One region of the Paenibacillus sp. TSM33 genome, then DNA from elsewhere that is predicted to be linked to it. Evidence: riboswitches for the same ligand, from Rfam matches in the RefSeq annotation. Region 1 holds a riboswitch; the other holds the start of a gene.
What was found. Region 1 has a riboswitch for FMN ahead of ACN6NF_RS06305 (DMT family transporter). Riboswitches for the same ligand answer to the same signal wherever they lie in the genome.
Positions count from the first base shown of each region.

Region 1 (4,607 bases):
ACGTTGAACTGCAACGACTCATGACGGAAATTAACCGACTACTAGACTTAAATCTGAGAGTATCAGCCGATTACAACCGAAGCCAAATCGCTATGCGTAAAATGATTTCGAACATTTCCCACGATCTCAAGACCCCGCTAACGGTTGTGCTTGGTTATGCCGAGATGCTGGATGGTGATACGGATATTTTGCCAGAAGAACGTATAAAGCTGCTATCCAGAATTCATCAAAAGACAAGCGAAGCGATTGAGCTAATCGGAAACTTTTTTAGTTTGGCGAAGCTGGAAGCCAACGACACGGACATTCCATTGACTCGATTGGAGATAGGAGAACTGTGCAGACGCAGCATTTTGGAGTTTTATGATCTGCTGACGGCTCAGGGTTTTACGGTACATATTGATATCCCGGAGCATCCCATTCATGCCTTGGGGAACGAAGGAGCCATTGGGCGGGTGCTGAGCAATCTAATTTCGAATGCCCTTCGCTACGGAGCAGAGGGTCGAACGCTAGGCCTAACTCTGTCAGAACAGCAGGATACGGTGCGTATAGAGGTGTGGGATCGTGGAAAAGGCATACAGGAGCCGGAGCAGGATAAGGTTTTTGAACGCATGTACACACTTGAGGATTCCCGTAATAAGGCGGTACAGGGCAGTGGACTGGGCCTTACGATTGCCAAGCGCCTGGTTGAATGCATGAACGGAGAAATGCAATTGACCAGCAAACCTTATGAGCAGACTGTCTTCTCTTTTACCTTGAAGAAAATCAACTATTAAGCGAACTGCTCAACTTAATAAATTTGTAAGAATTACGAAAGAAAAATGAACATTTCGCCCTTTATTCTTGAATTATCAACAGCATACGAAGGGAGAACACCCATGACTTACATAGTACGTACACATCAGCTGACCAAAGCCATGAAGGGCAATGAAATTATAGCAGGGGTCAGTATGAATGTGCGCAAGGGGGAAACCTATGGCTTTCTCGGTCCCAATGGAGCGGGCAAGACAACGATCATGAAAATGATTACCAACCTGCTCAAGCCGACATCGGGTGAGATTGAATTGTTTGGTGAAAAGTTAACGCCAAAGTCTTATCATCTGCTCGGACGGATGGGTTCGATTATTGAATACCCGATTTTTTATGACAGACTGACGGCTCAGCAAAATCTCGAACTTCATTGTGAATACATGGGCTATTATAATAAGCAGGCTGTCCGGGATGCACTGGAATTAGTGAACTTGCGGAATGCGGGTGACAAGCCGGTAAAAGACTTTTCACTGGGGATGAAGCAGCGTCTCGGAATTGCCCGAGCTATTGCGACCAAGCCAGAGTTACTCATTTTGGATGAACCGATTAATGGTCTGGACCCAGTGGGAATCAAGGAAATCCGGCAGTTATTCCACATGCTATGCAAGGAATATGGGATGACGCTGCTCGTGTCCAGTCATATTTTAGCGGAAATAGAGCAGATTGCGGACACGATAGGCGTGATTAATCACGGACGGCTGATTGAGGAAGTTTCGATGGAACAGGTACGGGATACCAATACGGAATACATCGAATTTACGACCAACGATTGTAAAAAAGCGGCTTACATCCTCTCGCATCATCTGAGTCTGAACAATATAAAGGTACTCAATGAACAGAGTATACGTATTTACGATATGAGTGTACCGCAGAAGCAAATTACGAAAACGCTCATCTTAAATGATGTAGAGGTCGATTCCATTCATCAGAAAAGCAGTACGCTGGAAGACTACTTTTTACGTCTGTTACATGGAGGTGAGCCCCATGCTTAAATTAATACAGTTGGAGATGAAAAAGCTTCATCTGGCGGGTTATATCCGTTCAGCACTGATCGCCAACGCCTGCATTCTTGGGTTGCTCTGTACTATTGCGCTGGACAGCCAAAATGAAGGAGTGCCCGAATTCACAAAGTACGCTCAGCTTCTCGATCTCATGGACAATATGGTAAGAGCCACATTTATTGTATTTGCCTCCGTTCTACTGTGCCGTTTTATCGTAGGAGAATTTAAGTCCAAATCGATTACAATCTTGTTCATGTATCCGATTCATCGTCAAAAGCTAATGATCGCCAAACTCTTAATTGTGCTGCTGTTTACATTCTTGTCTGTTGTTATATCGGAAATCATCATTACGGCTGCGATCCATTTACTCAACCAATTTGTCATAATTGTACCGGATAAGCTTACTCTTTCCATACTGGCCGAGCAATCCGCGCGGACGCTAATCAATGCCGTGGCCGCCAGCTTTATGGGATTAGTTCCGCTGTATATGGGAATGCGAAGATACTCAGTACCCACGACCATTGTGACCTCGATCCTGATTGTAGCCTTGCTTTTCTCCAATAATAACGGCGCTACACTTAGCTCCATTGCTCCCGTGCAAATCAGCTTCTCTGTGCTGGGAATGCTTGTGGCTTATGCGGCAATTCGGCGCATTGAGTATAAGGATATTGCCTAGTAATATGCATTTTAGTAGAGCGTTTTCAAAAAAAGATGAAAATCCTTGTTAGATATACACACATTTTTCACTAGACTTCATTCTAAAACAGGTATATTCTATAGGAGAAATTAAAAAACGGAATAAGGATCTTCGGGGTAGGGTGAAATTCCCAACCGGCGGTATGGCTCATGGAGCTAAGCCCGCGACTCTGTATCTGGCAACAGGATACGGACTGATTTGGTGAGATGCCAAAGCCGACGGTAAAGTCCGGATGGAAGAAGATCGAAGTATGAACATGCCGCAAAGTCGATGAATACTGCACTATGGTGTTGCAGTAACTTCATTTAACTTGCATAAAGCGGCAAGTTTATTTGATCAACCCCCGTCTCGCATGGCCTTCGCCATGGACGGGGGTTTTTGTGCCACCGGTCCTGTATTCGCAAGGAGCTAAATAAGTATGAGTCAATCATCAACTGTATTATCATCCAAAGGTTTTGATCGTAGTTCCCACATGAAAAGCGGTTTTTGGCTAGTCGCGATCGGAGCGGCCTTGTGGGGTGCAGACCCGCTGTTTCGTATTATTTTGTTAAAGTCATTTACCTCAGTACAAATCGTACTGATGGAGCATGTGCTGCTCTTTATTGCTCTGACGCCGATGCTGTGGAAGCATCGCGAGGAGCTCAAAACAATACGATTTCGTCAGGTTTTCGCTATTTTGTTTGTCTCATGGGGTGGCTCGGCTCTGGCCAGTGTGATTTTCACCATGGCACTCAGCAACGGTGATCTGAATGCAGTACTTTTACTTCAGAAGCTTCAGCCTTTGGTTGCTATTATTCTGGCCCGCTTTATATTGAAGGAAATGCTACCGCGTCATTTTGGAATATTAATTGTCATCGCTCTGTTCGGAACGTATCTTTTGACCTTCGGTTGGTCGCTTCCCTTTGGGCATGTTCATGATTTTGTTCACGTTGGTAGTCTGCTTGCACTGGGTGCAGCGGTTCTGTGGGGCGGTTCGACCGTTATGGGCAGCTACTTGCTTCGTTCGATGAAATATGAGACGGTAACCTCCCTTCGCTTCATGGTGGCGCTCCCTCTGCTCATCGTTCTCACCTCGGTGGAGCATGCTCCGTGGAATATGCCTGCAGGTACATGGGCGGGCGCAGCTGTAATTATCAACTTGCTGCTGCAAGCATTGCTTCCGGGTCTTCTCAGTTTATTACTGTATTACAAAGGCTTAAGTACAACCAAAGCTTCTTATGCTACAATGGCAGAATTGAGCTTCCCCATGGTTGGTGTCGTAATTAACTGGATCGCTTTCCAGCAAATCGTTACCGTAGCGCAATTGACTGGTTTTATGCTGATCTGGATTACACTGTTTATGATTTCTCGTCAGCAGAAAAATTAATAGCTTAATCTTCTTTCATGCTCACCCAAGCCAAATCGTGAAGATGCTTTTGCATCTCTGATTTGGCTTTTTATGTATTCATATTCATATTATTTTTAGTTCTAAAGACCTAATTTCTCAAAAAAAGTGTACTATTCCTCGTTTTTAAAGATTACATCTATAAAATTAGTCGATTTCTGTCGAATAAAACTATGTAATGATCATCTGACACAGAGGAGAAAAAACCATGACTAAAGCAAAACAAACAGTTCCGTGGTGGAACAGGTTTTTCAGGCAGTTTTATTTAATGAGGACAAAATTAATAATATCTTTTTTGGCTGTGTTATTGATTCCAAGCGTACTTATTGGATACTTTTCTTACCAGGGGGCCACGACACAGCTCAGTCAGCAGATGGCTGATTCCGTAAACACGAATCTGTATCTGATCCGAAGCAATGTTAATCAGTATGTAGCACCGATTATAAAAGACGTAGACGTGCTTACCAGTGAAATCGAATCTGATTCCATTGGTTCCAACCAAGAAGCCCTTCAGAAAAAGTTGGATGTCATCGTCAAAGCTCATCCTGAGTTAGATGCCGCGCTCCTCGGCAATGCGAAAGGGGAATATATCCGTTCGCCGATAAAAAAGGAGGCTGATTATGACCCTAGGGAGAGAAAATGGTACAAAAACGCGATGCTACATAAGGGCAACATATTTGTCGGTGTTCCAGTTGCCAGCGTTACGACAGGGAACTTA
Region 1 covers NZ_JBLZXB010000010.1:539,631-544,237, reverse strand. Annotated here, with positions in the region: gene ACN6NF_RS06320 (sensor histidine kinase) at 1-773, shown strand, start outside; gene ACN6NF_RS06315 (ABC transporter ATP-binding protein) at 876-1,799, shown strand; gene ACN6NF_RS06310 (ABC transporter permease) at 1,792-2,484, shown strand; FMN riboswitch at 2,609-2,753, shown strand; gene ACN6NF_RS06305 (DMT family transporter) at 2,924-3,871, shown strand; gene ACN6NF_RS06300 (methyl-accepting chemotaxis protein) at 4,098-4,607, shown strand, end outside.

Region 2 (4,607 bases), on a different contig from region 1:
GAATCTTTTTTTGCGTTTATGGGTTGAAGCATAAAAAAACAGGTAATGATTTCCGATATAGGAGTGGAGGCCTATAGAAGGCATGTTATAAATTTTCTTCTGAATTTTAAGATGCAATGAGGTGCAGGTAATGATTAAGCTGAATACAGTTGAAATAATTGAAATTATAAAAAAACAAATCCCCAAGGTTATGAACATCACGCCAGTGGAACTCAAGTTTACGGATGATTTTGGACGGGCATCCCTGGCGGCAACTGAACACAAATTCACGCTGACGAACCAGCATTATTCTGCCAAGGTGATGGATTGCGTGTTAGAAACACAAGTGCGCCCTATTTTAATGTGTGAAATTATTTATTTTCTAAAATGCGAGTTTATTGATGGGCATGTGGATGTACGACTGGATTATGAAGCATGCTCTGAGGGAGAACGAGGACCTGTGGCTTCAGCCATTATTACCTTTGACCATGATACACAGCTTGGAGTCGACGAACTGGCCGATCTGATTGATCTGGCGCTTCATATGAATGATAAAACCTGGTTTGAAGAACTCTCCAGCCAATATGTCAAAACCAAAGCAGGAGCTTCGATTAGATAACTTGCTTTTTTTTGAAGTCGGTGCTAATATACGTAACAAGTTTAATGTTAATTTAATTAAATAAGAGCAAGATCCTTCGGGGCGGGGCGAAATTCCCCACCGGCGGTGATGACATGTTTGTGAATCGCTTCTGCGAACACAGCATGGCTTAGTCCGTGACCCGGATGCTGATCAATCAGCAGAAGGTGGACCTGGTGCAATTCCGGGACCGACAGTATAGTCTGGATGGGAGAAGGATACGAAGCGCATGTGCATGACGTGACATGTGCCAATTTTTAGCATACGTAAAAGTACGTACGGCTTATTTCGTTGCAGGACAGCATCGGACGACAGCTTTTATTAAGCTTTCTTTTCGATAGGCGTTCTGAGCGTAATTGGCTGTATTGCAAACATGCTTTCTATTGGTAAATCTGTGATTTCATGTCATCATTTAAGAAGTAATGTACTGCGCTTGTATACTACATATGTGACTCTCATCACCCCCATGACGGATTGATTCCCGACTGGGGGTTATTTGCGCTTACAGCTGATGAATTAGGGATAAACTGAAATGTAGTGGAAAGGAGTGAAAGCATGTTTACCGGATTGGTTGAGGAAGTGGGTCGCATTCAAAGTATTTCCAAAAGCGGTGAAGCGATGGTGCTGGGGATTTCGGGTTCTGTGGTATTGGGCGATTTGAAAATAGGCGACAGTGTCTCGGTGAATGGTGTTTGCCTGACAGCAATACAGATAGGTACTAAAGATTTTAAAGTTGATGTGATGCCGGAGACTTTTCGCAGCAGTAATTTGAGGGAACTCAGATCCGGCAGTCGAGTCAATCTGGAGCGGGCGATGGCAGCGAGTGGAAGATTCGGAGGACACATCGTACAGGGACATGTGGATGGGACGGGTACGATTCGTGGAGTGTCATCAGATCAGAATGCGGTTGTGTTCGAAGTTGAGCCTTCTGATCAAGCATTATTTAAATATATTCTCCTCAAAGGTTCAATTACAATTGATGGCATCAGCCTCACAGTCGCGCAGCGGACGAGAGATAGCTTTGCCGTATCCATTATCCCCCACACCTTAGCGGAAACGGCCTTACAAGCCAAACGTGAGGGAGACACCGTAAATATTGAATGCGACATATTGGGCAAATATGTGGAGCAACTTTTACATTACAGAGGTTCAGCATCAATGGAGAAAGCCGATCAAGCCCCACTTAGTTTGGACTATTTGGCGAAACACGGCTTTGCCTGAAAGAGCCTATTACAGAATAATAGAAAAAATGGTTCAGGAGCATTCGTGACATAAGACATAAGGAGGAGAGGGTTATGGATAGAGGCATCCAAACAAGTGTAACGGCAAACATCATGGAGCAGGGTGAGTTACACCACGACGAAGAGATTCGATTGGATTCCATCGAAGAAGCATTGGACGATTTAAAGAACGGCAAAGTCGTTATTGTAGTGGATGATGAACAGCGGGAAAATGAAGGCGACTTTATTGCTTTGGCTGAAAAAGCATCGCCCGAGGTGATCAATTTCATGATTACAGAAGGTCGCGGGTTGGTCTGTGTGCCGATCACACAGCACAGAGCTGAGGCATTGCAATTGCATCCTATGGTAGAGCAAAACACAGATTTTCACGGTACCGCCTTTACGGTATCGGTAGATCATATGAAGACAACAACGGGGATTTCAGCGGCCGAGCGCTCTTTGACTGTTCGCGCCTTAGCCGACGAAGCAATCACGGGAAGCGATTTCCGTAAACCGGGTCACATGTTTCCGCTAATTGCTCGCGATGGTGGTGTCTTGCAGCGTGCTGGTCACACTGAAGCGGCTGTTGATCTGGCTCGACTCAGTGGCTTCAAGCCTGCCGGGGTCATATGCGAAATTATAAAGGAAGATGGCTCGATGGCCCGCTTGCCTGATTTGGCTGAGATCGCTAAGAGACATCAATTGAAGCTGATTAGCATTCAGCATTTAATCGACTACCGTCGTCGTTTGTCCTTGTAAAAAATTCAAAAAAAGAGAGGTTGATAAGCATGGCACGTTTTCTGGAAGGTAATCTCGTATCGAATGGTTTAAAGTATGGTATTGTGGTGGGCAGATTTAATGAGTTTATTACAAGCAAACTGTTAAGCGGTGCCCTTGATGCACTTCAACGACATGGTGCACAGGAAGATGAAATTGATGTAGCATGGGTACCGGGTGCATTTGAAATCTCGTTGATTGCACAAAAAATGGCCGCAAGCGGAAAGTATGATGCCGTCATTACGCTTGGCACGGTTATCCGTGGTTCTACTTCACACTATGATATCGTCTGCAATGAAGTGGCCAAGGGTGTGGCGGCAAGTAGTCTGAAAACGGGTGTCCCTATTATTTTTGGTGTAGTGACTACGGAAAATATTGAACAGGCTATTGAACGGGCAGGTACGAAGGCTGGTAATAAAGGTTGGGATTCTGCGCTGGCTGCGATTGAAATGGCCAATCTCGGTAAGCAGTTTTAATTATATAAATGGATGAAAGAACGGCATAAACTGCAAAGTGGAAAAGGGATTAGATTGTTAAGCAAGGCGATGACGTATATACTACAGAAAGAGGGATTGATAACGTAGAGCATAAGTGCTAATGGGGAAAGGTATTGTTGAATGATGATTGGAGTAAGGCAGGGGGAAGCACATTGACAGTCGTAAATTACAAGCTGGAAACATTCGAGGGTCCGCTGGATCTACTGTTGCATCTGATTGATAAAGCCGAGATCGACATTCAGGATATCCCGATTAGCGATATTACTGATCAGTACATGGCTTTTTTACACAGTATGCAGGAGTTGGAGCTGGACATTACAAGCGAGTTTCTAGTGATGGCGGCGACGCTCTTATCCATTAAGAGTAAATTGTTGCTTCCCAAGCCACCTGTGATGGAATATGACGATTTGGATTTTTATGAAGAAGAAGACTATGATCCACGCGAGGAACTGGTTCGCAAGCTGGTGGAGTATCGTAAATACAAAGGGATTGCTCGCCATCTGAGCGAACGGGAGTGGGAACGTAGTCTGATTTATGGCAAGGAGCCGGAAGATTTGAGCGCATTCCTGCCAACCGAACCTGCAAATCCGGTGAATGGGCTGCATGCGAGCGATTTGGTCGCGGCCTTTCAGCGTGCATTGCGCAAAGCTGAACGACGTACGACGGTAACCCGTGTTCATCGGGACGAAATTTCAGTTAAGGACCGTATCCGGCAAGTTATTGGGGCGTTAGAGATGGTGGGGACTGGAGGAAGGCTGCTGTTCTCCAAGCTGATGCATGAGGATATGTATCGGCATGAGGTGGTTGTAACCTTTTTGGCTATCCTTGAATTGATGAAAATGAAGCAAATCTTCTGTTATCAAGAGAAGCTTTTCGATGATATTGTAATGGAGTGGAGAGGGGATTTACGGGTTAATGGATTATCTGAAGCTGAAATCAATTATTGAGGGGCTGCTGTTTCTCGCGGGAGAGGAAGGGTTGTCCACCAAGCAGATCGCCGACATTGTAGAGCAGCAGCAAGAGCTGGTTGAAAAGTGTCTGGAGGATATGAAACAGGATATGGAGCAGGGAGGAAGAGGTCTGCAGCTTGTCCGTATTGCCGGTCATTATCAGCTTGCAACTTTATCCGAACATGCACCTTATTTTGAAAAGCTCGCCTACTCTCCGGCACGTGCCTCATTGTCTCAAGCTGCTTTGGAGACATTGGCCATTGTGGCCTACCGCCAGCCCATTACAAGAGTTGAAATCGAAGAGATTCGAGGGGTCAAATCCGAGCGGGCCATACATACACTGGTCAACAAGGAGCTCATTGAAGAGAAGGGTCGAGCTGAGGCCATCGGACGACCAATATTGTATGGAACGACGAAATCATTCTTGGATTATTTCGGTCTAGGGTCTCTCGAAGATCTACCGCAACCAGAGCAGTTCGAGGATTCAGACAATTTAGAAGAAGAGACACAGCTGTTGTTCGAGCGTCTGGAGAGTAGCCAGCCTGCG
Region 2 covers NZ_JBLZXB010000017.1:558,311-562,917, reverse strand. Annotated here, with positions in the region: gene ACN6NF_RS14525 (IDEAL domain-containing protein) at 131-598, shown strand; FMN riboswitch at 667-839, shown strand; gene ribE (riboflavin synthase) at 1,172-1,837, shown strand; gene ribB (3,4-dihydroxy-2-butanone-4-phosphate synthase) at 1,912-2,595, shown strand; gene ribH (6,7-dimethyl-8-ribityllumazine synthase) at 2,625-3,089, shown strand; gene ACN6NF_RS14505 (segregation and condensation protein A) at 3,263-4,057, shown strand; gene scpB (SMC-Scp complex subunit ScpB) at 4,026-4,607, shown strand, end outside.
Region 2: linked by a shared signal. The riboswitch ahead of ribE (riboflavin synthase) and the one ahead of ACN6NF_RS06305 (DMT family transporter) in region 1 are both predicted to bind FMN.